Regions from separate parts of the Mangrovibacter phragmitis genome, predicted to be linked through region 1. Evidence: predicted binding sites of a transcription regulator. Region 1 holds the regulator's gene; each other region holds the start of a gene.
What was found. The regulator CRP, encoded in region 1, controls carbon source genes, mostly activating them, when cyclic AMP is high. The targets are predictions, from matches to a motif close to ATGTGANNNNNNTCACAT.

Region 1 (8,149 bases):
AGTTGTCTTGCCGGGTGTTTGGTAACTTACTGTCGGCTCCCTTCAGTGATGCCCGGGTTTTTACATAAAGTGGTAAGGCGCTATTGTTGCACGTCATAGTGAATATGCGTTGTGCCTGTAACGAAAAGGCATGATAACTTCATATTTGCTGTCTGTTTTTCAATATGTATTCATCCGGAGGGTATATGGCACCAGCTACGTTTTGGTTCATTCAGGATGTGCGCCTGCCAGGGCGTGAAGGTTTGTGGCAAATTACTATTGAAAACGGGCGGTTTGGAGCAATAACGCCCATGACGGAAACTCGTGTGTATGGAAGCCACGATGTCCTTAATGCTCATGGCGGATTAGCACTTCCTCCTTTTGTTGAACCTCATATTCATCTCGACACCACACAAACTGCAGGTGAACCAGCCTGGAATATATCGGGAACCTTATTTGAAGGCATTGAGCGTTGGGCAGAGCGCAAGGCAACACTGACCCACGAAGATGTAAAAGCGCGGGCGTGGAAAACGCTGAAATGGCAGATGGCAAACGGGATCCAGTATGTACGTAGTCATGTGGATGTTTCTGACCCTGGTCTGGTTGCGCTGAAAGCCATGCTGGAAGTAAAACAGGAGGTCGCGCCCTGGATTGATTTGCAACTGGTCGCATTTCCGCAGGAAGGTATTCTGTCTTATCCCAATGGTGCCGCTTTGCTTGAGGAAGCTTTGGTGATGGGCGCTGATGTTGTGGGAGCTATCCCGCATTTTGAATTCACCCGTGAATATGGTGTGGAGTCTTTGCATACTGCCTTTGCGCTGGCGGAGAAATACGACCGGCCACTGGATATCCACTGTGATGAAATCGATGATGAGCAATCGCGCTTTGTGGAAACGGTGGCTGCGCTGGCACTGAAGTTGGGTATGAAGGAGCGCGTCACCGCAAGTCACACTACGGCCATGCACAGTTACAATGGTGCTTACACGTCTCGCTTATTCAGGCTCTTGAAATTATCCGGGATTAATTTCGTGGCAAATCCTTTGGTGAATATTCATTTGCAGGGGCGCTTTGACAGCTACCCGCGTCGCCGTGGGATAACCCGGGTGAAAGAGATGCTGGAGGCGGACATTAATGTTTGCTTTGGTCATGATGACGTTTTCGACCCATGGTACCCACTGGGAACGGGTAATATGTTGCAGGTGTTGCACATGGGGCTACATATTTGCCAGTTAATGGGCTACCCGCAAATTGATGAGGGCATTCGGCTGATAACCGACAACAGTGCCCGCACACTGGGTATTGCGGATTACGGTATTGTGGAAGGGCACCCGGCGAACATGGTAATTCTGCCAGCCCTGAATGGCTTTGATGCGCTAAGACGGCAGGTGCCGGTGCGCTGGTCTGTCCGTAATGGGCGTATCATTACCACTACGCAACCTGCTCAGACATGGGTACAGGTGGATAAGGGAGGCGAACTGGTAGATTTTTCACAGCCAGGTAATCCGCAGCCTTCAGGCAATTAATCCTGACATACACCCAGTTGAAGAGTGAAACGCCGGATATGCGGTATTTGATTGCCCATACCACCGGGAAAATACGATGAGTATGTACATTTTTATTAAATAAAATCAGTGCATTGTTTTTATTGATGCAATTGAAACATACAGAGTGACCCTGGAGGGTGTTACTGCCGGGGTATGTATTCTGTTACGTAAAAAAGAGTAAATGGCTGGCTTGTCGGCAGGTGGCTCTTTAGAATCGTTTCATTGCATTTTTTATTGCTTGTAAAGGAAACCATTCATGCTGAAATCGACTCTGGCGGCCGTTACGGCTGTCTTTGCCCTGACTTCGATTTCCTCTTCTGCACTCGCGGCAAAAGGGGATCCTCATGTGCTGCTGACAACGTCGGCCGGGAATATCGAGCTAGTGCTGGATAGCGGAAAAGCGCCAGTGACGGTGAAAAACTTTGTGGATTATGTCAATAGTGGCTTTTACAACAACACGATTTTTCATCGTGTGATTCCAGGGTTTATGATTCAGGGTGGGGGCTTTAATGTGGATATGACGCAAAAAGCCACGAAACCGCCAATTAAGAATGAAGCCGACAATGGGTTACGTAATACGCGTGGTTCAATAGCGATGGCGAGGACGGCAGATAAAGACAGTGCAACCAGCCAGTTCTTTATCAATGTGGCGGACAATGCATTTTTAAACCATGGCCAGCGTGATTACGGATACGCTGTTTTTGGCAAGGTGGTGAAAGGCATGGATGTAGCGGATAAAATCGCTCAGGTACCTACCCATAATGTTGGCCCTTACCAAAATGTTCCCTCTAAGCCTGTTGTGATCCTCTCAGCTAAAGTGCTGCCATAATCTGCTTGTGCGAAGCGGGAAAGTAACACCTGCTTCGCCCCTCCAGCTTTTTCTGCATCATGGCGTTATTTTCCCCGTTCACAAGGGTAAAACCGGTAGAATATGCCCGTTTTTAGAACGGGAGTTGCTATGTTATTGCTGATTGATAACTATGATTCGTTCACCTGGAATTTGTACCAGTATTTTTGTGAGCTGGGCGCGCAGGTGCTGGTAAAACGTAACGATGAAATAACCCTTGATGATATAGACCAGCTCGCGCCACAGAAGCTGGTTATTTCTCCAGGACCATGTACGCCAGATGACGCTGGTATTTCTCTGTCAGCGATACGCCATTATGCAGGCAGGTGCCCGATTTTAGGCGTCTGTCTGGGTCACCAGGCGATTGGCCAGGCATTTGGCGGCAATGTGGTTCGCGCCGCGAAGGTAATGCATGGGAAAACATCTGCGATCCGCCATAATGATCAAGGGGTTTTTCATGGTCTGAATAATCCACTGACTGTTACCCGCTACCACTCCTTATTGCTTGAACGTGAGAGTCTGCCTGAGGTATTTGAAGTGACAGCCTGGACGGAACAACAAGAAATTATGGGGATCCGTCACCGGTTGCTGGATATTGAAGGAGTACAGTTCCATCCGGAAAGTATTCTTAGCGAACAGGGCCATGCGCTTTTGAATAATTTCCTGAATCGTTGATTTTTTATTGCCATTAAGTGATTTTTTATGCATATTTTGTGATTATAATTTCATTACGCATTTCTGCTAAACATAGGTGGATATGAAATGGCAACTGAACAACCCGCAGTAACCCGCTCTACATTTGATGACGTTATCGTTCCAATTTTTGCGCCCGCAAACTTTATCCCGGTAAAAGGTAAAGGGAGCCGAGTGTGGGATCAGCAAGGTAATGAGTACGTTGATTTGGCAGGCGGTATTGCGGTTACAGCGCTGGGGCACTGCCATCCGGCGCTGGTTGAAGCACTGAAAGCGCAGGGTGAAACGTTGTGGCATACCAGCAATGTGTTTACTAATGAGCCAGCATTGAAGCTTGGGCAAAAACTGATAGCCTCAACTTTTGCAGAGCGTGTTTTGTTTATGAATTCGGGCACTGAAGCCAATGAAACCGCCTTTAAGCTGGCTCGTTTCTATGCGTCCACGCGCCACAGCCCTTATAAAACGAAAATAATCGCTTTTCATAATGCTTTTCATGGTCGTTCTTTATTTACTGTCTCTGTAGGGGGGCAGCCTAAATATTCAGATGGCTTTGGGCCGAAACCAGCAGATATTGTTCATGTGCCTTTTAATGATTTACATGCGGTGAAAGCCGTTATGGATGACCACACCTGTGCTGTCGTGGTGGAACCTGTTCAGGGAGAAGGTGGTGTGATGGCGGCCACACCTGAGTTTCTGAAAGGCCTGCGTGAGCTGTGTGACGAATTCCAGGCTTTGCTGGTGTTTGATGAAGTTCAATGTGGTATGGGGCGTACTGGCAAGCTGTTTGCTTACATGCACTATGATGTGACTCCCGATATTTTGACCAGTGCTAAAGCAATTGGCGGTGGGTTCCCAATCAGTGCGATGCTGACAACAAAAGAGATTGCATCGGCTTTCCATGTTGGCTCGCATGGCTCAACCTATGGCGGTAATCCGCTGGCGTGTGCGGTAGCAGGGGCAGCTTTCGATATTATCAACACGCCGGAAGTACTGGATGGCGTTATGGCGAAACGCGAGTTGTTCGTAAAACACCTGCAGCAGATTAATGAACAATATGCTGTTTTCAGTGATATCCGTGGGATGGGGTTACTGATTGGCGCCGAATTAAGTGCAGCATATAAGGGCCGGGCGCGTGATGTACTGAATGCAGCCGCCGCGAATGATTTGATGATCCTTAACGCTGGCCCGGATGTGATTCGTCTGGCCCCGTCTTTGGTTATTGATTATAAAGATATAGAAGATGGTATGGTCCGTTTTGCCGGTGCAATAAAGGCAGTGGTGAAAGGGCTGTAACTGTATTAATACAACTCCTGTCTGTGTTTTTGTAGCGTGTGCAGGGGAAATTAATAATAAATAAAGCCGGATAATCCGGCTTTTTATCGTTGAAACAGCCTGCAAACAAGCTGTTTCACAAGTGAAAATTAATACAGCGCTTTACCTGAGCTGTCTTTCACGTTTGCTTTCCAGGCTGCGCGAATCTGATCGGTAACATTTGCTGGCAGAGGCGCGTAATCAAGGCTGCTGGCAATAGCGTTACCATTTTTGTAGGCCCAGTCAAAGAATTTCAGCACTTCAGCACCTTTCTGTGCGTTTTCTTGTTTTTTGTAGACCAGGATAAACGTGGTAGAAGAGATAGGCCATGCATCTGCACCTTTCTGATAAGTCAGATCCTGGGCAAAGGTTTTGCTCCAGTCTGCTTCTTTGGCACTATTGCTGAAACTTTGTTGGGTCGGCTCAATTGCTTTACCGTCAGCATCGAACAATTTAGTCCAGGTCAGGTTGTTCTGTTTTGCGTAGGCATATTCAACATAACCAATAGAACCCGGCAAACGTTGTACAAATGCAGCCACGCCATCGTTACCTTTGCCACCCAGCCCGGTTGGCCATTTAACAGTGGTGCCTTTGCCTACCTTGCTTGCCCAGTCCGGGCTCACTTTAGACAGGTAGCTGGTGAAGACGAAAGATGTGCCTGAACCATCTGCGCGGCGCACAACATTTATGTTGGTATCCGGCAATTTGGCTTTTGGGTTCAGCTTCGTGATAGCCGGGTCATTCCATTTTTTGATTTTACCCAGGTAAATATCACCCAGTGTTTTACCATCCAGAGTTAATTCACCTGATTTAATACCCGGGATGTTAACGGCCAGAACTACGCCACCGATAACGGTCGGGAACTGGAACAGGCCATTTTTTGCCAGGTCAGCATCGCTCATTGGCGCATCAGATGCACCGAAATCAACGGTTTTTGCAATGATTTGTTTGATACCACCTGAAGAACCGATTCCCTGGTAGTTTACCTGAGAACCTGTTTTCTGCTGGTATTCTGCAGCCCATTTTGCATAAACCGGCGCTGGGAATGTACCACCGGCACCGGTCAGGTTAGTGGCTGCAAATGCAGTTGTGGTGGACAGAGTCAGAGCGGCGATTACAAGACGGGCTGAAGAGCTAAGCATTGCCATAATTTCTCCCGGAAAAGGTTAGATCAAAAATAATTTTTTAATCGCTGTGTTTTCAGTACCTGGGAAGAATAAGGCGAATTTGTGACAGTTTTGTGTCATTCATGAACAATTTTCAGAATTTGTTAGGTAAAGCTGAAGGGATGCCTGGTTGTGCAAACAAAAAGGCACGCTCTAAAGCGTGCCTGTATGCGTGATTAAATACAGTAAAATTAACGAGTACCGTATACCACAATTGTCTTACCATGAGCGGAAATCAGGTTTTGATCTTCCAGCATTTTTAAAATGCGGCCCACAGTTTCACGGGAACAGCCAACAATTTGACCAATCTCCTGGCGGGTGATCTTGATTTGCATGCCATCCGGGTGAGTCATCGCATCAGGTTGTTTTGCCAGGTTAAGCAAAGTCTGTGCAATTCGGCCGGTTACATCGAGGAATGCCAGGTTCCCCACTTTTTCAGAAGTGACCTGTAAACGACGTGCCATCTGGGATGAAAGGCGCATCAGAATGTCCGGGTTTACCTGGATCAACTGGCGAAATTTTTTGTATGAAATCTCGGCAACTTCACAGGCTGTTTTTGCACGAACCCAGGCGCTACGCTCCTGGCCTTCTTCAAACAGCCCCAGCTCGCCAATAAAATCGCCTTGATTAAGATAAGAAAGGATCATCTCCTTGCCTTCTTCATCTTTGATAAGCACGGCCACAGAGCCTTTTACGATGTAATACAGCGTTTCTGCTTTCTCGCCCTGATGGATCAGGGTGCTCTTGGATGGATACTTATGAATGTGGCAATGTGACAAGAACCATTCGAGAGTCGGGTCTGTTTGGGGTTTGCCAAGCACCATGCGCGGTTATCCTCTATTATAAACTTGCTCAAAGACAGGGTAGGGCCCTGTTGGCGTTACAACATTAAATCGCCCCATTCCTGAAGCGAGCCATAAGTCGTTTGGTCTGTAATCGCTTTTTCCTCTGTAACAGGTATGACGTCACTGTCAGCCTGTTACATCTTGTTTGTTTTAGCACAGGTTTCCTGTAGTGTCTTCTATTGTCTCGTTTCAGCATGACCTGTGTCGCCTTCCATTGCCTGTTTTGTTAATGCCGCGTAATCTGTTGCGATGACACTTTAGTTGGGAGTAATAAGAATGCAGGCGCGAGTTAAATGGGTTGAAGGTTTAACATTTTTGGGTGAATCCGCCTCAGGTCACCAGGTGCTGATGGATGGTAACTCCGGTGATAAAGCGCCAAGTCCAATGGAAATGGTGCTAATGGCAGCAGGTGGATGCAGTGCCATTGATGTGGTCTCTATTTTACAAAAAGGTCGTCACAATGTGACTGATTGTGAAGTCAAACTGACTTCTGAACGCCGGGAAGAAGCACCGCGTTTGTTTACCTCTATTAATCTGCACTTCATCGTTACAGGGAAAGATCTGAAAGATAATGCCGTGGCTCGTGCGGTAGATTTATCTGCAGAAAAATATTGTTCTGTTGCGTTAATGCTTGGCAAAGCTGCCACTATCACGCACTCATGGGAAGTCGTTGAAGGTTAAGTTTTCATGACGGGTGCTGCGCCATGCAGCACCCTGCCTGTTGGTACCCCATATCAGCCTCCCGCGACTTTTTTCCCTTCCGCCAGGCGTTTAACCAGTGGCGTCATGATTAACTCCATCGCCAGTCCCATCTTCCCACCAGGGACAACTAATGTATTGATATGTGAAATAAATGACCCTTGCAGCATTGCCAAAAGCCATGGGAAATCGATATCTTCCAGCCCACGAAAATGAATGACTACAAAACTTTCATCCAGTGAAGGAATGGCTTTTGCGGCAAAAGGGTTGGACGTATCCACTGTAGGGACGCGCTGGAAGTTAAGATGAGTACGTGAGAACTGAGGTGTAATGTAATTGATATAATCTTCCATTGAACGCACAACGGAATCCATCACAGCTTCCCGGGAATGGCCGCGCTCACTGGTATCTCTTACCAGTTTTTGTATCCACTCAAGGTTGACGATAGGCACCACGCCGACCAGAAGATCAACATGTTGAGCAACATCATGAGTCTGGGTAACGACACCGCCATGCAACCCTTCATAAAATAATACGTCCGTGGGTTCAGGCAGTGGTTGCCAGGGGGTAAAGGTACCGGGTACCTGGTTCCAGGGAACAGCTTCATCATAAGTGTGCAGATATTTGCGGGACTGACCGTTACCCTGTTCGCCGTATTGCCTGAATGTGCGCTCCAACAAGGCAAAGTCGTTGGCATCTGGCCCAAAATAGCTGATGTGACGCCCAAGATCGCGTGCTTTACGTATCGCCATATCCATTTCAGGGCGTGTATAGCGGTGAAAACTGTCGCCTTCAACTTCAGCAGCACGCAGATTAAGTTGAGTAAAAATTTTACGAAAGGCAATGCTGGTTGTTGTGGTACCGGCCCCGCTGGAACCGGTAACCGCAATAACAGGGTGCTTGGCTGACATAAACAACCACTCCATCAGTAAGAGGCAAGGTAAAACGCACAGTACTGCAGGTTAAAGCAGTATAGTGGTGGATGCCAATACTGTATGTGACGCCTGTGAATCAGCCCTTAAATTGTGTGCGAGGCATGATATTCACTGTTTCATGCAATTCAGA
Region 2 (8,149 bases), 710 kb from region 1:
CATGCATCATGCCAGTGATATGAACAGCATGCAGGGGATGTCTGGCATGCAAGGAATGCCACAAACCCATCATATGAGTAATTCAGCAATGGGGCAGGAGGCATTTGATCTCTATACCGCCAACCGTATTAATGGTAAAGCTTTCGATATGCATCACCCGGCGTTTCATGTCCCACAAGGGCGATATGAACGCTGGGTTATCTCCGGGGAAGGCGACATGATGCTGCATCCTTTCCATATTCACGGCATGCAATTCCGGATATTAACTGAAAATGGCCAGCCACCTGCTGAGCATCGCCGGGGATGGAAGGACACTGTTCGGGTAGAAGGCAGGCGCAGCGAAGTACTGGTGCGCTTTGATTATGTCGCCAGTGCGGAACATGCTTACATGGCACATTGCCACCTGTTAGAACACGAAGATACGGGCATGATGCTGGGCTTTACTGTCGGCGAGGTTTAAGCAACCCGAGAACAGTTGTTATTGAAAAGAGCCGGTCACTCTTTTGAGGCGACCGGCTCTTTTATTGGTTACGGAATGATATTCCGCCTTAATTCTGCATGTTATCAGTCATACAGCAGGTTATTTCTGGTCTGGCAGTGCCCAGGCAATAATATAATCCCCCAGTTTGGTGCCAAACGAACCATGTCCGCCTGCGGCTATCAGAACATACTGCTTACCATTGACTTCATATGTCATCGGTGTTGCCTGGCCACCTGCTGGCAGACGTGCTTCCCAGAGTTTTTTCCCGTTACTCATGTTGTAAGCACGCAGGTAGTTATCTGCGGTTGCACCGATGAACAGAACATTGCCTGCTGTTGAAATGGGTGCACCGAGCATCGGCATGCCCATCCGGAAAGGTAGCGGAACAGGTGAACTGTCACGCACGGTACCAATACGTTTCTTCCACACAACCTGGTTGGTTTTCAGATCCAGAGCGGAAATATAACCCCAGGCCGGTTGTTTACACGGCAGACCAAACGGCGATAAGAAAGCGTTCAGCGTGACGCCATAAGGTACGCCGTACTGGGGCTGAATACCGGATTCAGTGCCTGAACCTTTGGCATCTTTCGGCGGCTCCATTGGGTTACCCGGGCCACGTGGAACCAGGCGGGAGACGAAAGGCAACGCCATTGGGTTAGCAATCGCCACCTGGCGTTGCGGATCAATGGAGATACCTCCCCATTCAAACATGCCAAGGTTACCCGGGAAGACCAGCGTACCTTGCTCTGATGGTGGAGTGAAAATGCCATCATAACGCAGACGGTGGAACATTACGCGGCAGACTAACTGGTCATACATTGTCGCGCCCCACATGTCCGCACCTGTCAGTTTTTTGGCCGGGCGGAAAGTCAGGTCAGAGAACGGCTGAGTGGGGGAAACATGATCACCTTTAGCTGCACCCTGAGGAACCGGTTTTTCCGGTGCCGGCACAATAGGTTTACCCGTACGGCGGTCGAGCACAAAGATATTACCGGTTTTCGCAGGAGCATAAATTGCCGGAATGGTATTGCCATTTTTATCTTTGATATCAGCCAGTGTCGGCTGGGCTGGCATGTCCATATCCCACAGGTCGTGGTGAACAGTTTGATATGACCAGGCAAGCTTACCGGTCGATGCATTCAACGCGACGATGCTGCTGGCATAACGCTCCTGCTCAGGCGTACGGTTACCACCCCAGATATCCGGCGTGGTGACACCCATCGGCAAATAGACCAGGTCCAGTTTGGCATCGTAAGAGGCCGGAGCCCAGGAGTTAGGTGAATTCAGCGTAAAGTGATGTTCATCTGCCGGAATAGCATTCGGGTCTTTGGCACCCGGGTCAAATGCCCAAACCAGTTTCCCGGTATTTACATCAAAACCACGAATTACGCCGGACGGTTCACGGGTTGAGAAGTTGTCGGTTACAGCGCCCGCAATCACAATCACTTTGTCAGTAACAACGGGTGGCGAAGTGGGTTCGTACATACCCGGCGTGGTAACCGGCATGTTAGTTTGCAGGTTCAGCACACCTTTGTTGGCGAAGGTTTCGCACAACTTACCAGTGTCTGCATTCAGGGCAAACAGCCGCCCGTCATTCACAGGCAGAAGGATGCGGTGCGGGCAGTCGGCAACCACATCTGCTGGTGCGTTCTCCGGGGTTGCCTCATGGTAAGACACACCACGACAGGTCACATGCTGGAATGACGGGTCGGTTTTCAGTTGTGGGTCAAACGACCATTTCTCTTTCCCTGTTGCGGCATCCAGTGCAAACAGGCGCTGATGCGGAGTACACAGATAAAGCGTGTCACGAATTTTAATCGGGGTGACTTCATCAGTGATTTCTACCGGATCACTGGCTGTTTTCAGGTCACCAGTCCGGAAGCGCCAGGCTTCTTTTAACTGATGAACATTGGTGTCGTTAATTTGTTTGAGAGGGGAGTAACGCTGCCCTTCCTGAGTACGCCCATAAGCAGGCCAGTCCCCGTCAGACACTGTGCTGGTTTGCTGTGTGGCGGAAGTGGTGTCATTGCTCAGCGTACCATTGATTTCTTGCGGGTCGTTGAAAATCGCCCATCCAAGAATAATGCCGCTTACCACCAGGCTGACGCCCAAAGTGGGAACAGCCAGTGACGAAGGTGTGGCAAGGCGACGCCAGATGAAAGGCAAAATTAACCAGATGCCGAAGAACACCAGAATATCGCAGCGTGGTGTCAGTGCCCAGAAATCGAAACCCACTTCCCAGACAGACCATATCATGGTGCAAAGTAAGAATGCCCCGTACAACACAAGAGCGGAGCGCTTGCCACGCCATACCAGTGCTGCGGTGAGTAACATTACGATACCCGCAATGGGGTAGTACCAGGAGCCGCCAATGGCGACGAGCCAAATCCCGCCAATCAACAAATACAACCCTGTTAATAATGCAAACAGTGCCGTAATGATGACGAGCCAACGTGACTGCGTAGCTTCTTTATTTACAGACATAAACACTCTTTTAATAATTAAGACGTATTTAATTATAGTCATTAACAAATGTGATATGCATCACAAAATTTGCTTTTTGATCCGGCTGAGCGTTAAACAGCGTTTGCTGTTATACTTCCCCGGCAAATTCATGATGCTGGCTGAGAAGTGACTGGCATTTAATGATTTATATTTAAATCATATGGTTATAGAAATGAAACATACTGTTGAAGTGATGATTCCGGCGGCGGAAATCAAGGCGCGAATTGAAGCGTTAGGGCGTCAGATCACTGAGCATTACCGTGGTCGGGGTAATGAAATGGTGCTGGTTGGGTTGTTGCGCGGGTCATTTATGTTTATGGCTGACCTGTGCCGTGAAGTTCATGTTCCGCATGAAGTCGACTTTATGACTGCCTCCAGTTACGGCAGCGGCATGTCCAGTACGCGTGATGTCAAAATTCTCAAAGACCTGGATGAAGATATCCGCGGTAAAGATATTTTGATTGTGGAAGACATTATCGACTCGGGTAATACCCTCAGTAAAGTACGTGAAATATTGAGCCTGCGTGAGCCAAAATCGCTGGCTATTTGTACTTTGCTGGACAAACCATCACGCCGCGAAGTGAACGTGAATGTGGAGTATGTCGGTTTTTCTATTCCGGATGAGTTCGTGGTGGGCTACGGCATTGACTACGCGCAAAATTACCGCCACTTGCCATATATTGGTAAAGTCACTTTGCTGGATGAGTGATACTAACGGCGTTTACATAATTCAGGCTTAGCATCGCTGTGTTTAGCACAAATAGGAAAGGGGCGAATCACGCCCCTTTTGCTATTATTTGTGGCTGTGGTGTGTGAGCTTAAGGTTGGAAATACCATTACGGTATTGTTGTTCAAGGCCAGAGCGGCTGGTGGCGGAGACATCCAGGTCGCGTAGTAAACCGTCATGGATCCCGTAAACCCAGCCATGAAGGGCGACTTTTTGGCCGCGCTTCCAGGCGGATTGCATAATGGTTGAGTGGCCCAGGTTATAGACCTGCTCCATCACATTCAGCTCACACAAGGTGTCCATCCGGCGTTCTTGTGGAAGTTCTCCCAGTAGTGTGCTGTGTTTGAACCAGATATCTCGAATATGCAGTAACCAGTTATCTATTAACCCTAATTCCGGGTTTTCGACAGCGGCCTGTACACCACCACAGCCATAGTGGCCGCAAATAATAATGTGTTCGACTTCCAGCACATCGACTGCGTACTGGACAACAGAGAGACAGTTCAAATCAGTATGAATGACCAGATTTGCAACATTGCGATGCACAAATATTTCTCCGGGTTCCAACCCGGTCAGGCGTTCAGCAGGAACGCGGCTGTCGGAGCAACCTATCCATAGAAAGCGTGGTTTTTGAGACAGTGCCAGTTGTTCAAAAAATCCAGGTTCTTCTTCTTTTAATAACCTGGACCAGACACGGTTATTGCTGATGAGTGTTTCAATATCTTTCATGGAGGTTTCTGACCTGTCAACAGATAGACGCATTGGACTACAATAAGCAATTCGATTTTATGTTAAACCACACAGACAGTGTAATAATCAAGGTAATTGGTAACCTATGACGTATGCACTTGAGTTAGAAAAACTCAAAAAAATCTACCCGGGTGGTGTTCAGGCGCTGCGCGGCATTGATTTAACCGTTGAAGCCGGTGACTTTTATGCACTGCTCGGACCAAATGGCGCAGGTAAATCAACCACTATTGGCATTATCAGCTCTCTCGTAAATAAAACCTCAGGACTGGTACGAGTGTTTGGGTATGACCTTGACCGGGACGTTGTGAATGCCAAACGTCAATTGGGCCTGGTGCCGCAGGAATTTAACTTCAATCCCTTTGAAACCGTTCAGCAAATTGTGGTTCACCAGGCGGGATATTATGGGGTTGAACGCCACGAAGCCTTCCGACGCAGTGAAAAATATCTCACCCAACTGGATCTATGGGACAAACGCAACGAGCGCGCAAGAATGTTATCGGGCGGGATGAAACGACGCCTGATGATTGCCCGTGCGCTGATGCATGAGCCGCGCTTATTGATTCTCGATGAACCGACAGCGGGCGTTGATATTGAACTGCGCCGCTCAATGTGGGGGTTTCTGAAGGATCTGAACGATCAGGGGACGACAATTATCCTGACAACTCATTATCTGGAAGAAGCAGAAATGCTGTGCCGCAATATTGGGATTATTCAAAGTGGTGAGTTAGTTGAAAATACCTCAATGAAGGCGCTGCTTTCTAAACTGAAGTCTGAGACTTTCCTGTTGGATCTTGCACCGAAAAGCCCACTGCCTGTGCTGGATGGTTACAATTATCGTCTGGTTGATACCGCAACGCTTGAAGTAGAAATCTTGCGGGAACAAGGGATAAACAGTGTGTTCAGCCAGTTAAGCAAACAGGGTGTTCAGGTATTAAGTATGCGTAACAAGGCAAACCGCCTGGAAGAGCTGTTCGTTACGCTGGTGCATGAGAAAAAAGGAGGCCAGGAATGATGCAGCTGTATTGGGTTGCGTTAAAAAGTATCTGGACCAAAGAGATCCACCGCTTTATGCGTATTTGGGTTCAGACACTGGTGCCACCTGTTATCACCATGACGCTCTACTTCATTATCTTCGGTAACCTGATTGGTTCGCGTATTGGTGAAATGCATGGGTTTACTTATATGCAGTTTATCGTACCCGGGTTGATTATGATGTCGGTTATCACCAACTCTTATGCGAATGTGGCCTCATCATTCTTCAGTGCAAAATTTCAGCGTAATATTGAGGAATTGCTGGTTGCTCCGGTACCGACTCATGTTGTGATCGCCGGATTTATCGGCGGAGGAGTGGCGCGTGGCTTGTGTGTGGGGGTATTGGTAACGGCGGTTTCGTTATTCTTTGTCCCTTTTCAGGTGCATTCATGGTTATTTGTTGCCCTGACACTGTTACTGACCACTATCCTGTTTTCACTGGCTGGTTTGCTGAATGCTATTTTTGCCAAAACGTTTGATGATATCAGCCTGATTCCTACATTCGTGCTGACACCGTTAACGTATTTGGGCGGGGTATTTTATTCCCTGACTTTATTGCCGCCGTTCTGGCGCGGATTATCTCACCTGAACCCTATCGTTTACATGATAAGTGGTTTCCGCTTTGGTTTTCTGGGTATTGCTGATGTTTCGCTGAGCTTCACTGTAGCGGTATTAGTTGGCTTTATTGCATTATTTTATGCGTTATGCTGGTTTTTAATTCAGCGTGGGCGAGGTCTGCGCAGTTAGGTTAGTGCTTCCTTCTTCCCCGGTAATATTTTGCCGGGGAAACCGACCATTATTGATAAACGTCACAACATCATTATTCCCGTCTGGCACACTGGTATGGTACTTCAGGAGGATGGGTGATGCTGGGTTGGGTAATTACCTGCCATAACAATATGGCACTGGAAATTCGGGATGCGCTGGAAGCACAGGCAGGTGTGTTGCCACAATGCTGTACGGTGAATTTTTGGCCCGAAATGAGTAATAATATGCTCAGCCGTGCTATGTGTGATGCGTTGCATAATACCGACAGCGGCGATGGCGTGATTTTTTTAACCGACCTGCCATCTGCGCCACCTTATCGTGCAGCCGCATTGTTAAGCCATAAACACCCAGGATGCGAGGTTATTTGTGGTATTTCACTGGCGTTGTTACAGGCCATGTTGCCAGCCAGAGAAATTCTGACCAGTGAGCAATTTCGCCAGCAAATTGTGGCGGCAGGGGGTGGTAGCGTAACCAGCTTATGGCACCAACAGCAGAAAAACCCACCGTTTGTCCTTATTAAACCTGGTTCACATAGCTAGCGAAGCGGGCGCTTGTTCTATGAACCAGGGCTGGTTCAACCAACCCTGGAAACACTTAATCAGGCGACCTGTACCGGTACAGCTTTTGCCAGGCGTTTCATTTCGTTGTCACCATCGAAATAAGCCACTTTCGGGTGCCAGTCGCGGGCCTGCTCATCAGGCACATCCACATAGCTGGCGATAATCAGAATGTCGCCGACATCTGCACAGTGTGCTGCGGCACCGTTTACCGAAATGATTTTCGAACCGCGCTCGCCGGCAATGGCGTAGGTTGAAAAACGTTTCCCGTTGGTGACGTTATAGATATCAATGGCTTCGTACTCAAGGATCCCGGCCGCCTCAAGGAAATCTTTGTCGATGGCGCAGGACCCTTCATAATGTAAGTCTGCCAGCGTCACTTTGACACGATGGAGTTTGCCTTGCAGCATTTTGCGAATCATAGTTTAAACCTTTGTGGCATTGACTGACGGTGTGCCTCAACACACCGGAACCAGGGCAGTATTGCCCGTTTTATGTACACTGTCTAGCGTGTCAGTGTAACGACCATATTATCAATCAGGCGTGCCTGCCCGAGCCATGCCGCCATCAGAATCACAGCGGCTTTGCTTTGTTCACTCAGTGCTTCAAGTGAGTCCGCATCACGAATTTGCAGATCATCGCTACGCAGACCTTTTTCATTCAGTTCTGCGGCTGCCAGAGCCAGAATTTCATCCAGGCTCCGTTCTCCCTGACGCAGTTTTTCCGCAACAGTGTTCATCACCTGGTACAGCCCAGGCGCGAGTTTTCGCTGCTCACTGGTCAGGTAACCATTGCGTGAACTGAGTGCCAGGCCATCTTTCGCGCGTACAATAGGTACGCCAACAATCTCTGTGTCATAGCCCATATCCGCCACCATTTTGCGAATCAGAGCCAGTTGCTGGTAGTCTTTCTCACCAAAGCAGGCAACATCAGGCTGAACCAGGTTCAGTAACTTGCTGACAATGGTCGCAACACCGCGGAAATGACCGGGGCGGCTGGCACCTTCCAGCATGGTGGAGAGCCCGGGAACTTCTACATAGGTCTGGGTATCCATCCCCTGAGGGTAGATTTCGGATGGCGCGGGTGCAAAGACCAGATCCACGCGGCGGCGATTGAGCTTTTCACAATCTTCCTGCAGTGTGCGCGGGTAACGCGCCAGGTCATCCGCCCGGTCAAATTGCATTGGGTTCACAAAAACAGAAACAACAACAATATCGGCATGGCGACGGGCTTCATCAACCAGTGTCATATGGCCATCGTGCAGGTTGCCCATAGTGGGAACCAGCGCAATGCGCTTTCCTGCCTGCCGCCATTCACGAATGTGCTGGC
Region 3 (8,149 bases), 1.8 Mb from region 1:
TATGCCTGTGCTATCAGAAATGGCGTTTGAACTGACGGGCCAGACGAGTGCCTGGGCCTGTATCAAACCGCCAGATATGGTCGAAAATACGCATGATGCCGGGCTTGCCATGAGGTGACATTGCAACAGCATGGAAACGGTGGTGGTGCTGGTTTTGCAACAGTCTGACTTTGTTTATTACTTCTTCGGGCAGGCGCTGAGCAATAAAATCCGAGATTATCACAGCATCGGCATCAGCCCAGTGTGCAGTTTGCATGTGTTTCACTACTTCTTCAAAACATCTGACGAGATCAGTGCCTCCCCGGAACCGCTGGCTGAGAAAACGTATCGCTTGCTGGAGTCCATCTTTTGCGGTGAGTTCATAACTGACTATTTCGCTGGAAAAGAGCATGACATAGCATCGACGGTCTTCTCTTAGCGCAATGCGCATTAACGCCAGGCAGAAGGCTTTTGCACACTGCTCATTAAACCCACCCATAGAGCCTGAGGTGTCGACACAGGCAATAAACGGCCCTTTGGGTTGCTCATCCATTTCTTGCTGGTGTGACGGACGCTGGACGATTTTTTCCCGCCATGCATCACCCTGCAGGCGGTAGGTCATCAATTGTTTATCAAGTAACCGGCGGTAAAACTCGTACTCCAGCTCTGAGATACCCAGTGCTGCCAGTTCTGGCGGCAGTAACCGCAGAATATCATCGCTCTGGTGTAGCCCTTCGATTTGTTCTGGTACGGTGGCGGGTTCGCGCACCATAACCCGGGTCATCTCTGGTGGTGCATTATTTTTAGGGACACTTTTTGCGGCGTTTGCCCGGCCAAGTTGTTCTGCCAGGCGCATTAACTCAGGTTGGGTATTTAAGAACTCGCTGTACTGAATTAACTGGCTGATATTCTCTGTGGCAAGATTACTGCTGCTCATATCCCATAAACGGCCTGATGTTCGGTCATTATCGCTGAGCAATGGGTCCAGTTGCCGGGTGAGTTGCAGGCGTTTAAGCAACTCAGCCATAAGTCGTTCCTGCTCTTCTGCCAATAATTGATTGTTAAGTGTCGTTGCGCGCATTATCAGGCTGACACGCCAGCGTTGTAAAAAGAGTGTATGCAATGCAGGGGTGACAGGGGGAGCTTCAGCTATAAGCTCCAGCCCCTGAGCAGCAAATGACGAATTCAGTTCTGTAAGTTGGCTGACGAGACCTGAACATTGCTGGCTGAATTGTGCTGTAGACTGTAACTGAACAGCCCGGAATAACATGACTTCTTGTTCGAGATGTTTTGGCAGCAATGTGCTGTTTAATCGGGATTTAAGTTCATCCTGCCAGCGAGGAAGATCGTTGTTTACTGTTTTTTTTAATCGCGGGTATTTCTCAAAAAATGCAATTAACTGTGGTGCCGCCAGAAGCGTCACTATCAGTTCTTCCACCAGCCCGGTTTCACTAATGGCCAGCATGGTATCCAGTGCGGAAAGCGTTAGCATTGGCGAGCCTGTTTTATTTGCGCGCCTACATCCTGCAGGCTGGCCTCGATTTGCCCTAACCAGTCACTTTCAATGAACAGGCATTTTTGTTGCTCATTAAACAGCGCATGCTGTTTACGCCAACGGGTTTCGAGGTCATCCAGTTGTTGCCTGATATCATCGGGAAGTCCCTGTTGTGGTTTCCCGGGGAGTGCCAGTGTGGTGCCTTGCATGCTGACATCACGAATAACCAGGTGTTGTTTATTATCGACCTCAAGTTGTAAAGGTTGAGCAAAGCCTGTCCCATTCAGTTTGCCACGAATTTCGCCACCTTTCTGTAACCACTGATCCATCGCCATTCGGTCCAGCGTAATATGAATGACGTTCATATCATGCAGCCTGAGCGACTTTTGGAGCACCAGTGTCAGGGTTGTTGCTTCCAGCCCTTCGGGAAGTGAATAGCTTTGGCGCCGTCCAAAAAATGTATTCTGTTGTTTTATAAGGGTAAGTGCATTGTATTCGCTTTGTTTTTGCTGTTGTATCAGTCGCTGTTGCTGAATGGCACTGAGTTCACTCAGCAATGTGTTTTGTTGCCAGGCTGAACCGGTCATCAAAAGCGTAATTTGCTGCTGGACCATTTTGAGACTGTCCATATCGTGCCACAGGCAATCTTTAAGCAGAATAAGATCGATGGGGGATAACTGTTCCCGTCCGCTAAAGAAGGCGCAGGCTTGCAATAAACGTAAGGCTTTTTTCCAGCGACGATCTGAAATATAAGGGGATTCCGGCTGTTGCCCCAGCTGTTGGCGGAGCTGGAACAGCAATTCGAACACATTATCCGGCAGGGTGATTTTAGTAATTGCCTTTTGCCAGTCGGCAAATTCTTCATCAGAGACTTGCAGGCCTTCTGCCACTGGGTTTTCATGCTCATCCTGATGGCTTATCAGCATGGCGCGGAAGTTATTTTTTTCCTGCACTTTATCCAGCCACAAGCGAATAAGCATACGGTCGTACAGTGCTTCCAGGCTGCTGTCTGCTTCAGGGAGTTCGTTAGAAGCGGTAACCAGAAGGCGCATAGGAATAGCTGCTTCATTTGCTCCATTACGAAACCGTCGCTCATTAATCGCTGTGAGTAATGTATTCAGTATCGCCGGCCCGGCTTTCCAAATTTCATCGAGAAAAACAATCTCAGCACTGGGCAAATACCCTTCAGTAAGGCGCTCATAACGCCCTTCATCTTTTAAGGCCTGGATGGATAGCGGGCCAAAAACTTCTTCCGGGGTAGAAAAACGGGTCATCAGGTATTCGAAAGCACGGGCATGGCGGAATGCGAATTTCAATCGACGTGCAATCAAACTCTTGGCAATACCTGGTGGGCCTAACAGAAAAACACTTTCACCACTAAGGGCTGCCAGCAGGCACAACCTGATGGCATGTTGACGTTCATATAAGCCTTTTTCCAGTGACTGGCTGAGGCGTGAAATTCTTTCCGCCAGTAAATGCGCTTGAACCATAATTTATCTGTTTCTCATCCGGTTAATGCGATGTATCGGAAGTATATACGCTTCATCCTGTATGCTGCAGTATCTCTGGTTTTTCGTTGTGTTATTCGTGATAAAGGCTGTCTTCATGGGGAAAGGTTGCGTATCTCGGGTAAACCATGCTGCTTTTCATCATGGTTGTTACGTCCTGTACCCTGGGATTCACTACATCGCTCAGTACTCACTGGAATGATGTGGTCTGTAGATGTTTGTTATAGATACTAAAATAAGCCAGTAATCAGTGTATAAGTAATTTGCGCTAAATTAACTGAATACGATTTAGGGGTACGATTTTTTTCACAATCGTGCATACTGAGCGCTTTTTGTGGGCCAAGGGACTAAGCACACGAGTTAAATCTAAACGAAAAGATTAGTCTATGAGCACTGAAAACAAGCAGGCTTTGCCAGCGGTTACACTGGCTGCTATCGGGGTGGTTTACGGCGATATAGGTACCAGTCCACTTTATACATTGCGTGAATGTCTCTCAGGTCAGTTCGGTTTTGGCGTTGAATATGGCGCTGTATTGGGGTTTCTATCTCTGATTTTTTGGTTACTGATTTTTGTCGTTTCCATCAAATATCTGACTTTTGTTATGCGGGCTGATAACGCTGGCGAAGGGGGGATACTGACATTAATGTCGCTTGCCGGGCGTAATACCACGGCTAAAATGACGTCAGTTCTGGTTATTATGGGGCTGATTGGCGGCAGTTTTTTCTATGGGGAAGTGGTTATCACCCCTGCAATTTCGGTTATGTCTGCCATTGAAGGTCTGGAAATTGCGGCCCCTTCACTGGATCCTTATATTGTTCCGCTTTCTATTATTGTTCTGACATTGCTCTTCATGATTCAAAAGCATGGTACAGGAATGGTCGGCAAACTTTTTGCGCCCATTATGCTAACCTGGTTTGCGGTGCTTGCTGTGTTAGGTGCCAGAAGTATTTTGGCTAATCCGGAAGTTCTCAATGCAATTAATCCCATCTGGGCAGTGCGTTTCTTTATTGAGCATAAAGAAGTGTCATTCCTGGCCTTAGGGGCAGTCGTTCTCTCTATTACTGGTGTTGAAGCTTTGTATGCTGATATGGGGCATTTTGGCAAATTACCCATTCGGATTGCCTGGTTTGCGGTGGTGTTACCGTCTTTAATCTTGAACTATTTTGGTCAGGGAGCCTTATTACTAAAAAACCCTGAGACTATCAAAAATCCCTTCTTCTTGTTAGCGCCTGACTGGGCCTTGATTCCCTTGTTGATTCTGGCAACACTGGCAACTGTTATCGCCTCTCAGGCTGTTATTTCCGGTGTATTCTCTTTAACCCGGCAAGCTGTGCGTTTGGGGTATCTGTCGCCCATGAAGATAATTCACACCTCAGAGCGGGAATCCGGGCAGATTTATATTCCGGTCATTAACTGGATGCTCTATTTCGCCGTGGTTCTGGTGATAATTGGGTTTGAACACTCCAGCAATCTGGCGGCCGCTTATGGTATAGCCGTAACCGGGACAATGGTGCTGACTTCTATGCTTGCCTGTACTGTGGCGCGTAAAAATTGGCACTGGAACAAGGTTGTGGTGGGAATCATTTTAGTAACATTACTGAGTGTTGATATTCCTTTGTTCTCAGCTAATTTGCAGAAGGTGTTGTCAGGTGGGTGGTTACCGCTGACCCTTGGCTTGCTGATGTTTATTGTCATGACTACCTGGAAAAGCGAGCGTTTTCGCCTGCTGCGCCGAATGCATGAACATGGCAATTCTCTGGAAGCCATGATTGCTTCCCTGGAAAAATCACCCCCGGTTCGTGTACCTGGTACTGCGGTATATATGTCGCGGGCACTTAATGTGATTCCATTTGCCCTGTTGCACAATCTTAAACACAACAAGGTACTGCATGAACGTGTGATTTTACTAACCCTGCGTACCGAAGATGCACCCTATGTTCACAATGTACGGCGTGTATCCATTGAGCAGCTATCACCTACGTTCTGGCGGGTTGTCGCCAGTTATGGGTGGCGTGAAACGCCAAATGTAGAAGAAGTATTCCATCGTTGCGGCCTGGAGGGATTAACCTGCCGGATGATGGAAACCTCCTTCTTTATGTCGCATGAGTCTTTGATTATTGGCGGAAAACGCCCATGGTATCTGCGGTTGCGTGGCAAACTGTTCATTTTGTTGCAGCGTAATGCCTTGCGGGCACCAGACCAATTTGAAATACCTCCTAACCGTGTTATCGAACTGGGTACTCAGGTCGAAATCTGACGCACGTACTCTGATGTTGGCAAGGAAGCCAGCACATATCACCATTTTCCCCCACAATGGTTCACTTCACTTTATTCTCTGGTTGTAAAAATCAGCGAAACGTTTCGATGGTGATCACATTTCTTTAACTCATCAGTTGTTGAACAGGCTTTTGAGCCGCTACACTTCTTTCAGCGAAACGTTTCGCTGATGGAGTGTAGAGATGAAAAAAGGCACTGTTCTGAACGCTGATATTTCTTCTGTTATTTCCCGTCTGGGGCATACAGATACTGTCGCCATTGGTGATGCAGGGCTTCCTGTTCCAGCATCAACCCAACGTATTGATCTGGCATTGACTCATGGTGTGCCTGGTTTTTTGCAAGTTTTTGGCGTGGTTATACAAGAAATGCAGGTTGAAGCAGTGACTCTGGCTGAAGAAATTAAGCAGCACAATCCCACTCTTCATGAAACGTTGCTTGAGCAAATCAGGCAGCTGCAGCAACACCAGGGGAATCAAATTGAAGTGACTTATGTCCTTCATGAAAAATTTAAAAAACAAACCGCAGATTGTAAGGCGGTCATTCGCAGCGGGGAGTGTTCCCCGTATGCGAATATTATTCTTCACGCAGGCGTGACCTTTTAGGGGTTTCTATGGACGCGTTACTGCAACTCAAAGGGATCGATAAAGCGTTCCCGGGCGTAAAAGCATTATCAGGTGCTTCATTAAATGTCTGGCCAGGCCGGGTTATGGCGCTGGTGGGCGAAAATGGTGCGGGTAAATCCACCATGATGAAAGTGCTTACCGGAATCTATTCCCGTGATGCCGGAGAACTTCTTTGGCTGGGAAAAGAGACAACATTCAGCGGGCCTAAAGCTTCCCAGGAAGCGGGTATTGGCATTATTCACCAGGAACTTAACCTTATCCCGCAACTGACTGTAGCTGAGAATATTTTTCTTGGCCGCGAGTTTGTTAACCGGGTTGGGCGTATTGACTGGAAACGTATGTATCGCGAAGCCGATGCACTCCTTAAGCACCTGAATTTACGTTTTACCAGTGACTATCTGGTGGGTGACTTATCTATCGGCGATCAGCAAATGGTTGAAATCGCTAAAGTGCTGAGTTTTGAATCCCGAGTCATCATTATGGATGAGCCAACGGATGCGCTGACTGATACCGAAACTGAGTCGTTGTTCCATGTCATTCGTGAGCTGAAAGCTCAAGGGCGTGGCATTGTATATATCTCGCATCGTATGAAAGAGATCTTTGAAATCTGTGACGATGTGACCGTTTTTCGTGACGGGCAATTTATTGCCGAACGTGAAGTCAGCTCACTCACAGAAGACAGCCTGATAGAAATGATGGTTGGGCGCAAACTCGAAGAGCAATATCCGCATATTGATAATGAGCCTGGTGATGTTCGCCTGAAGGTGGATAACCTGTGCGGACCAGGTGTGCATGACATTAGTTTTACGTTACGTAAAGGCGAAATCCTGGGGGTTTCCGGGTTGATGGGCGCCGGACGTACAGAGCTCATGAAGGTGCTATATGGTGCACTGCAACGTACCAGTGGTTATGTCACGCTTGATGGGCATGAGGTTGTTACGCATTCTCCGCAAGATGGCCTGGCGAACGGCATCGTTTATATCTCGGAAGATCGGAAAAAAGACGGTCTGGTGCTGGGGATGTCCGTTAAAGAGAATATGTCTTTGACCGCCTTGCGTTACTTCAGCCATGGCGGCGGCAGCCTGAAACATAAAGATGAACAACAGGCTGTCAGTGATTTTATTCGCCTGTTTAATATCAAAACACCGTCAATGAACCAAATCATTGGTTTCTTATCTGGGGGGAATCAGCAAAAAGTGGCTATTGCCCGCGGCCTGATGACCCGTCCTAAAGTCCTTATCCTTGATGAACCGACTCGTGGTGTGGATGTCGGGGCAAAAAAAGAGATCTATCAGCTTATTAACCAGTTTAAGGCAGAAGGACTGAGCATCATTCTGGTCTCATCTGAAATGCCTGAAGTGCTTGGTATGAGTGATCGCATTATGGTGATGCATGAAGGGCATCACGGTGGTGAATTTACACGCGAGCAGGCCACTCAGGAAGTCCTGATGGCAGCCGCCGTTGGCAAGCTTACCCGTGTGTAACAGGAGCAAAAAATGAGTACCCAGTCTATTCCATCCCGTCGCTGGTTCAGTAAGGCCTGGCTGATGGAGCAAAAATCGTTGATTGCGCTCCTGGTGCTGATTGCCATTGTATCTACAATGAGCCCTAACTTTTTCACAGTAAACAACCTGTTTAATATTCTCCAGCAAACCTCCGTGAATGCCATTATGGCTGTGGGGATGACGCTGGTTATTCTCACCTCTGGTATTGATTTGTCCGTTGGTTCATTACTGGCACTTACGGGCGCTGTGGCCGCATCCATTGTGGGGATTGAAGTCAATTCACTGGTTGCCATAGCTGCTGCTCTGGCACTGGGTGCTGCTATTGGCGGCGTTACCGGGGTAATTGTTGCGAAAGGGCGGGTGCAGGCATTTATTGCTACGCTGGTAATGATGCTGTTACTGCGTGGGGTAACCATGGTGTACACCGATGGCAGCCCGGTTAACACAGGGTTCTCCGCTAACGCAGACTTGTTTGGCTGGTTTGGTATTGGCCGCCCACTGGGTATCCCAACTCCTGTATGGATTATGGCAATCGTGTTCGCCGGTGCATGGTATATGTTGCACCATACGCGACTGGGCCGTTACATCTATGCGCTGGGTGGTAATGAAGCCGCCACCCGTCTTTCCGGGATAAGTGTTGATAAAGTAAAGATTATTGTCTATTCCCTGTGTGGCCTGCTGGCTTCTCTGGCTGGCATTATTGAGGTCGCGCGTCTTTCTTCTGCGCAGCCTACTGCCGGTACGGGATATGAATTAGATGC
Region 4 (8,149 bases), 540 kb from region 1:
CTATCCCTGAAAACCAAAGCAGGTAATTATTTCGTAAGTAGCTATTTGTTGATCTACAGGTAGTTTTTCCTGGCTGCGGGTACGCAGTTGTCACGACAAAGACGCACTCTACGTAATGGCTATTTTATAACAGCGGGGAAAACCCCTTTGCTGAATAATATTTCTTCCCTGAACGGGATTTTCTCTGCTGGTATTGTGCCAGCAGAGCTGGCGAAGGCCGGTTTAATGATTTGATTTATCTGATTTTCAATAGGGTTCCTTTTTGCTGTTTGCGCCTTTGGGTGTGAGTTAGAGGAATTATGAAAATTCGTGGTATTTACCTTTTATCCGTATGTTTATTGTTCGGATGTGATAACAAGGATAACGCCAGTAGACCCTCCACAGTAACCGAAGTGGGAGTGGTCACTTTACAACAACAGCCTTACACCCTGAAAAGCGAACTGACCGGGCGGACTACCGCGACGCTTAGTGCCGAAGTGCGCCCTCAGGTTGGCGGCATTATTGAGAAAAGATTGTTTACCGAAGGCCAGGACGTCAAAGCCGGGCAGGCGTTATACCAGATAGACCCGTCCAGCTATCGTGCGGCTTATGATGAAGCTATTGCGGCGCAAAAAACAGCACAGGCGCAAATGATGGGCGATTGCCAAAAAGCACGCCGTTATTCGCAACTGGTGAAAGTTGACGGGGTATCAAAGCAGGATGCAGATGACGCAGTGGCAACCTGTGGTGTGGATAAAGCAACGCTTGAAGAGAAAAAAGCAGCGGCAGAAGCGGCTCGCATTGACCTGAACTGGACAACAGTCACTGCGCCAATTAGCGGGCGAATTGGTATTTCGTCGGTTACACCCGGCGCACTGGTCAGTGCTTCTCAGACCACCGCACTGACTACGATTTACAGCCTTGACAAGATGTATGTTGACCTGACGCGCTCCAGTGCGGATTTGCTACGCCTGCGTAAAGAGGCGCTGGCGCAAAACAGCAATACGTTTGACGTGACACTTACTTTGGAAGATGGCAGCACTTATCCGCTGAAAGGGCACCTTGAACTTACTGAAGTGGCAGTGGATACCTCGACTGGCTCAGTTACGCTGCGTGCAGTCTTCCCTAACCCTCAGCATATTTTACTCCCCGGCATGTTTGTGCGCGCAAGTATTGATGAAGGTGTTGTTGAGAATGCCATTCTCGCACCGCAAAAAGGGATTGGCCGTGATCCGAAAGGTGAAGCCACAGCCTATGTAGTCGATGCCAATAACAAAGTGGAATTGCGTACGCTTAAAACTGGCGAGGCTGATGGTACCAACTGGGTGGTGTTGAGTGGACTGAAATCAGGTGACCGGATTGTGGTGGAAGGCAGTGATAAAGTGACATCGGGCCAAACCGTCAAACCAGTTGAAGTGAAACTGAGCGGAGAGGCGAACTGATGTTTTCACGTTTCTTTGTTAATCGCCCGGTATTTGCCTGGGTGATAGCCATCTTAATTATGATGGCAGGCGCCATTGCCATTCGGACATTACCGGTTGCGCAATATCCGGATGTTGCGCCTCCTTCCGTGCAAATTAAAGCCACCTATACCGGAGCATCTGCCGATACACTGGAAAACAGTGTTACCAAAGTTATTGAGCAGCAACTGACCGGGCTGGATAACCTGCTCTATTTTTCATCCACCAGTAGTTCCGATGGTAGTGTGAAAATTACCGTGACCTTTGCTCAGGGAACGAACCCGGATACAGCACAGGTGCAGGTACAAAATAAAGTACAACAGGCTGAGTCGCGCTTGCCAACGGAAGTCCAGGAACAAGGGATAACCGTAACCAAGACCCAAAGTGACTTCCTGATGATTGCTGCGGTCTATGATAAAACCGACAAAGCCAGTAGCTCTGATGTTTCGGACTGGCTGGTCAGCAACCTGCAGGACCCGTTGTCACGGCTTAATGGTGTCGGGAGTGTGCAGGTATTCGGTGCGGAATATGCTATGCGTATTTGGCTGGACCCGGCAAAACTGGCTGCTTACTCATTGATGCCGTCCGATGTCGAAACGGCAATTAAAGCGCAGAACGTTCAGGTTACTGCCGGGAAAATCGGCAGCATGCCTTCTGCAGACAGCCAGCAATTTACCGCGACTGTACGCGCCCAGTCTCGTCTGCAAACACCAGAGCAATTCCGCAATATTATTGTGAAAAGCGAGTCAGATGGCTCGGTGGTGCGAATAAAAGACATTGCCCGGGTGGAAATGGGCAGTGAAGATTATACCGCTCAGGCGCGGCTGAATGGCCACCCGGCCGCTGGTGTGGCAGTTATGCTGGCACCTGGCGCTAACGCACTGAATACCGCAGCGCTGGTGAAGGCCAAAATACAGGAATACCAGCGCAATATGCCGGAAGGTTATGCAGTTGCATACCCGAAAGACAGCACTGAGTTTATTCGCCTGTCCATTCATGATGTGGTGGAAACCCTGTTTGAAGCCATCATTCTGGTGGTTGCTGTTATGTACCTGTTTTTGCAAAACTTCCGCGCAACGCTGATTCCTGCGATCGCTGTGCCGGTAGTTTTGCTGGGTACCTTCGGTGTGCTGGCCATATTTGGTTACTCTATCAACACCCTGACTCTGTTTGGGATGGTGCTCGCCATCGGGTTGCTGGTGGATGATGCCATTGTTGTAGTGGAAAACGTCGAGCGAATAATGCGTGAGGAGGGGCTTTCGCCGAAAGCGGCAACAGAAAAATCCATGGGGGAAATTTCTGGTGCGCTGGTAGCGATTGCTCTGGTGTTGTCTGCCGTCTTCTTGCCTATGGCGTTTTTTGGTGGTGCGACTGGGGTCATTTACCGCCAGTTTTCTGTCACTATTATTTCTGCCATGGTGCTTTCGGTAGTGGTTGCGTTGACGCTGACACCGGCGCTATGCGGCAGTATCCTGCAACACAGCCGCCCGCATTCGAAAGGCTTCTTTGCCGGTTTTAACCGCTTTTACCAGTCAACTGAAGGTAAATACCGCCACCGCGTACTGGGTGTGTTGCGTAAACCCCTGCGCCTGGCCGTGGTGTATGTCGTGCTGGCAGGCGCGATGGGCTTTCTGTTGCTGCATCTTCCGGGCGGTTTTTTACCCGTTGAAGACCAGGGACAGGTGATGGTGCAGTATACATTGCCTTCAGGGGCCAGCGCGCACCGTACTGACCAGGTTAACAAAGCAGTGAGCGACTGGTTTTTACACCAGGAAAGGGCCAATACCGATGTTATCTTCACCATTACCGGGTTTAGTTTTGCTGGTAGCGGTGAGAACACGGGTATGGCCTTTGTGGCATTAAAAAACTGGGACCAGCGTAAAGGTGCAGAAAACACTTCCAGCAGCATTGCTCTGCGAGCGATGCATGATCTCTCCAGACTGCGTGATGCGCATGTCTTTGCGATGGTGCCTCCGTCTGTCTCCGGGATGGGGCAAAGTAGTGGTTTTACCTTTGAACTGATGGCATCTGGTAGTACCGACCGCACTGAACTGGCGAAACTGCGCGATACGCTTATCAGTGAAGCGAATAAGAGCCCTGAATTGTCCTCTGTACGCGCTAATGAGTTGCCGGATATGCCTCAGTTGCAGGTTGATATCGACAACAATAAAGCAGTTGCTCTGGGGCTGACACTCAGTGATGTGACAGATACATTGTCCAGCGCCTGGGGCGGTACCTACGTAAACGACTTTATTGACCGTGGACGCGTCAAAGAAGTGTATATCGAAGGGGATAAACAGTTCCGCTCCAAACCGTCTGACCTCAACAAATGGTATGTACGCAACAGCAGTGACACCATGACGCCGTTTTCAGCCTTCGCTACCACTCACTGGACTTACGGGCCGGAAGCTCTGGTGCGTTATAACGGTAATGCTGCGTATGAAATCCAGGGGGATAACAGCCCCGGTTACAGTTCTGGTGCAGCAATGGACAAAATAGCCGAGCTGGCGAATAAATTGCCGAAAGGGTCCACCTGGGCATGGAGTGGGTTGTCATTACAGCAACAAATGGCTGGTGGGCAGGCAACCAGTTTGTATGCCATTTCTATTCTGGTGGTGTTCCTGTGTCTGGCGGCATTGTACGAGAGCTGGTCTGTGCCATTTTCTGTCATCCTGGTGATTCCATTGGGAGTACTGGGCGCCACTCTGGCAGCAACGCTGCGTGGCCTGGATAACGATGTCTACTTCCAGGTAGGGTTGCTGACGACCATCGGGCTGTCATCGAAAAACGCCATTTTGATAGTGGAGTTTGCTGAAGCCGGAGTGAAACGAGGAATGTCATTGAGTGCAGCAGCTATTCAGGCAGCCCGCACCCGTTTACGCCCGATTATGATGACGTCACTGGCCTTTATTGCCGGGGTCTTCCCGCTGGCGATAGCAACCGGTGCCGGGGCGAACAGCCGTATTGCAATCGGAACCGGTATTATTGGCGGAACACTGACCGCAACGTTACTGGCTATCTTCTTTGTGCCTTTGTTCTTTGTGCTGGTGAAACACTTGTTTGCCAGCCGCCGTTCCGTTCAGGAGTAACCCATGTTACCGCGAATTACCGTTATCGCTTTATCGTTGTTGTTAGCCGGGTGTATTTCACTGGACCCGAAATATCAACGCCCGGCATCTGCGGTGCCCGGCACCTGGCCGGGAGCCAGCCAGCATGGCGCAGCACCAGTGGTGTTGAAAGACTGGCAGCATATCGTGAATGACCCGCGGCTGAAACAGGTGGTGGAGCGTGCCCTTGCCAGCAACCGCGATTTACAGAAAGCCATTACCGATATCGACGCTGCTCGTGCTCTGTATGTTGAACAACGTGCGTCACTTTTCCCTTCACTGGATGCGGGGCTTGATGTGACCCGCAGCCGGACGACAAGTAATGGTGTGTCTACCAGCGCCAGTGCGGAAGGAACGGTTTCGAGCTTTGAACTGGATTTATTCGGTTATAACCAGAGCCTGAGCCGGGCGGAAAAAGAAACCTGGCTTGCCAGTAAATACACAGCGCAAGATACCCGGCTGACCTTGATCTCTGAAACCACAACGGCCTGGATTACTCTGGCAGCAGATAAGAGCAACCTGGCATTAGCGCAAAGCACCATGGACAGTGCGGCAAAATCACTGGCAATTACCCGCAAACAACATGACGTTGGCACGGCTGCGGCAACGGATGTTTCCGAAGCACAGGAAGTGTGGCAGGAAGCCCGTGCCAGCGTTGCCAGTTACAAAACACTGGTGATGCAGGATAAAAATGCACTGGATTTGTTGGTTGGTGAACCGGTACCGGACACGCTATTGCCTGATGAGCTGAGTAAGCTTGCCAACAACAGCATTGAACTGGTGCCTGCAGGCGTCTCTTCAACGGTCCTGTTACGCCGCCCGGATGTGCAGGAGGCCGAACATAACCTGCTGAGCGCCAACGCCGATATTGGTGCCGCCAGAGCCAATTTTTTCCCCACTATTTCGCTGACATCCAGTGCTGGTGTGGGCAGTGACAGCCTGTCCGGGTTGTTCAACCATGGGCTGAAAGTGTGGAGTTTTGCGCCATCGATTAGTCTGCCTGTTTTCAGTGGAGGCAAGAACCTGGCTCAATTGCACTACGCTGAGGCTGAGAAAAAAGGTCTGGTGGCGACTTACCAGAAAACGATTCAGAGTGCATTCAAAGATGTGGCGGACGCGCTGGCGCGCCGTGAAACCCTGGATGAACAAATGGATGCCCAGCGTGGCTATGTGGCTGCGGCACAGAAAACGCTGGAACTGGCGCAAAAAAGTTACCAAATAGGTAGCGGTGACTACCTCACCGTACTGACAGCGCAACGGACATTATGGTCCGCTCAGGAATCGTTAATTGCACTGCAACAAACCGATTTTGAAAACCGTATTACGCTGTGGGAATCTTTGGGAGGTGGGTTGAATAATAATGCACACTAAATTTTGACCACAGTATTTTTGACACTGTGCCACCCGGTTTTTGACCGGGTGGTTGCCACTTCGTATTGAGTTTCTTAGTGAAATTTAGCTATTTACCATAAAGCAATCGGTTCACACTGTAAGACTCCAGTGTCTGACGGATATGCGCTTCTTCATTACGCTCTGGCAAGGTAAAGTAGCTGGGAGCGAGGATACGGGAAACCGATTCAATCGTCACAACGATAAGATTTTGTACTGTGAACTCACCTTTGATGCGTGCCAGAACATCGCGCCCCACTGCAGGAAAGCGTGAATCAGCTGACGGTATAATGCTGGCATTTCCGGTAATTTTGAACCCTCTCTGGCGAAACACATCAATAAAACTCAGGCACACCTTGTTCTGCTGACGGATATTCTCAACAGAGCGGGCAGAGGCAATATCAGCAATCACAATTTGTTGCTTACCATCCCAGGAAAACATCTCTTTGGGTGAGACATTAGGGGCACCGCTGGCATCAACCGTTGCCAGCCAGCACAGTACCGCATTCGTCAGATCCTTACGAAAAGCCTGAATGTCCGTGAATTGCGTCATGATGTCCTCCTGAAACTGGCCTGTTTTTAGTGTCTTTTCTCAGAAAATCATCGGCCTGAATTGCCCCGGAAAAAGCGAGCTGCTTCATAAAATGGAGGCGGTTACGCAGACATTACGGTTTTCTTTGACCAGAAATAAGATTTATGGTGCTCGGGTAGCATTGAAAGGACCAGGGAATGGGGTTGTTTGTAATCGTGATGTTGTTCACTTTTTACGTAGATTTTAAAAATAACCTGCAGTTGTTGCTTTACCATAAAACAGGATCTTACTTAGGGAGTGTTCAGCTATGCGGGATGTTGTGATTACTGGTGCGGTTCGTACACCCATTGGCAGTTACCAGGGGGCATTATCTCACCTCTCTGCTGTTGAACTGGGGAGCCTGGTTGTCAAGGCATTGCTGGCACGCAGTGGTGTTTCTGCCGGGCAGGTGGATGAAGTGATTATGGGGCAGGTACTCACCGCCGGAGCCGGGCAAAATCCTGCCCGGCAAACAGCCCTGAAAAGTGGCCTGCCCTGTACTGTTTCTGCCATTACTATCAATGATGTTTGTGGTTCGGGCCTGAAGGCATTACACCTCGCAACCCAGGCGATTCAGTGTGGTGAAGCGGACGTCGTGATAGCGGGGGGACAGGAAAATATGAGCCGGGCACCTCAGCTACTTCTGGAAGGATCAGCAGCAGGTGGTCTGGATAATGGTCAGGTGGTGGAGAGCCTGGTTCATGACGGGCTGTGGGATGCTTTTAATGATTATCATATAGGTGTTACAGCAGAAAACCTGGCGCGTGAGTTTGGTATCAGCCGCCAGGAGCAGGATAACTGGGCTTTGGCTTCGTATCAAAAAGCATTATCAGCAATTCATGGTGGGCGCTTTCGCGACGAAATAGTACCAGTCAGTTCTGCGCCAGGCAGCACAATGCCGCTGGTCGAGAGTGATGAACAACCGTTGCGCCAGTCCAGTGCTGAGCTGCTGGCAGCACTTTCACCCGCTTTTGATGTGCGGGGCAGCGTGACTGCAGGGAATGCATCGTCAATTAATGATGGAGCCGCTGCTGTTATGATGATGAGTGCTGAATGTGCACAGCAATCAGGTGTACCTGTTTTGGCTCGCATCAAGGCGTTTGCCAGCGTCGGGGTGGACCCGGCATTTATGGGAATCGCTCCCGTTCATGCTACCCGGCGTTGCCTTGAGAGGGCTGGTTGGGCACTGGAGGAACTTGATCTCATTGAAGCCAACGAAGCGTTTGCTGCACAAATGATCTCGGTCAGCCGCCACCTGGAGTGGGACACCCGTAAGGTGAATGTCAATGGTGGGGCTTTGGCTCTGGGGCACCCGATTGGCGCGTCTGGCTGCCGCATTCTGGTTTCTCTGCTGCATGAAATGAAGAAACGTGAAGCGCGTAAAGGGCTGGCTACCTTGTGTATTGGCGGGGGGCAGGGGGTTGCACTTGCAGTAGAACGCTAAGGCTCTGGCAGTCGTTGCCAGTTATTTCTCGATGGCACAGCACACTGATAACGTCTGTTTTTTCGCTTAATTAGCGTGTTCACAGCAATTGCACTACCTGTATCACGCTACGTAATATTTCATACTTCACACGTTTTTTTCATACTTCATACTTTTATTTTTCCATTCCACACTCCTGGAGTGAAAACCACAACGCTTT

Region 2: a site for CRP is predicted at 3,014-3,031, ahead of hpt (hypoxanthine phosphoribosyltransferase). Genes of this name have one in related genera too.
Region 3: a site for CRP is predicted at 5,343-5,360, ahead of rbsD (D-ribose pyranase). Genes of this name have one in related genera too.
Region 4: a site for CRP is predicted at 6,681-6,698, ahead of MPHASIOC01_RS16400 (acetyl-CoA C-acetyltransferase). Genes of this name have one in related genera too.

What each region holds. Positions count from the first base shown of each region.
Region 1 covers NZ_CP134782.1:3,934,641-3,942,789, reverse strand. The annotation lists gene MPHASIOC01_RS19230 (cytosine deaminase) at 186-1,502, shown strand; gene ppiA (peptidylprolyl isomerase A) at 1,780-2,352, shown strand; gene pabA (aminodeoxychorismate synthase component 2) at 2,482-3,045, shown strand; gene MPHASIOC01_RS19215 (aspartate aminotransferase family protein) at 3,133-4,356, shown strand; gene pstS (phosphate ABC transporter substrate-binding protein PstS) at 4,485-5,522, opposite strand; gene crp (cAMP-activated global transcriptional regulator CRP) at 5,732-6,364, opposite strand; gene MPHASIOC01_RS19200 (OsmC family protein) at 6,662-7,066, shown strand; gene MPHASIOC01_RS19195 (phosphoribulokinase) at 7,120-7,995, opposite strand; gene MPHASIOC01_RS19190 (YheU family protein) at 8,096-8,149, opposite strand, start outside.
Region 2 covers NZ_CP134782.1:4,645,983-4,654,131, reverse strand. The annotation lists gene cueO (multicopper oxidase CueO) at 1-460, shown strand, start outside; gene MPHASIOC01_RS22495 (glucose/quinate/shikimate family membrane-bound PQQ-dependent dehydrogenase) at 581-2,965, opposite strand; gene hpt (hypoxanthine phosphoribosyltransferase) at 3,159-3,695, shown strand; gene can (carbonate dehydratase) at 3,780-4,442, opposite strand; gene MPHASIOC01_RS22480 (ABC transporter ATP-binding protein) at 4,549-5,475, shown strand; gene MPHASIOC01_RS22475 (ABC transporter permease) at 5,472-6,242, shown strand; gene MPHASIOC01_RS22470 (PTS sugar transporter subunit IIA) at 6,362-6,802, shown strand; gene panD (aspartate 1-decarboxylase) at 6,862-7,242, opposite strand; gene panC (pantoate--beta-alanine ligase) at 7,326-8,149, opposite strand, start outside.
Region 3 covers NZ_CP134782.1:5,716,257-5,724,405, reverse strand. The annotation lists gene viaA (ATPase RavA stimulator ViaA) at 14-1,471, opposite strand; gene ravA (ATPase RavA) at 1,465-2,964, opposite strand; gene kup (low affinity potassium transporter Kup) at 3,369-5,240, shown strand; gene rbsD (D-ribose pyranase) at 5,443-5,862, shown strand; gene rbsA (ribose ABC transporter ATP-binding protein RbsA) at 5,871-7,367, shown strand; gene rbsC (ribose ABC transporter permease) at 7,380-8,149, shown strand, end outside.
Region 4 covers NZ_CP134782.1:3,397,467-3,405,615, reverse strand. The annotation lists gene MPHASIOC01_RS16420 (efflux RND transporter periplasmic adaptor subunit) at 300-1,421, shown strand; gene MPHASIOC01_RS16415 (efflux RND transporter permease subunit) at 1,421-4,528, shown strand; gene MPHASIOC01_RS16410 (efflux transporter outer membrane subunit) at 4,532-5,917, shown strand; gene MPHASIOC01_RS16405 (pyridoxamine 5'-phosphate oxidase family protein) at 6,006-6,488, opposite strand; gene MPHASIOC01_RS16400 (acetyl-CoA C-acetyltransferase) at 6,775-7,950, shown strand.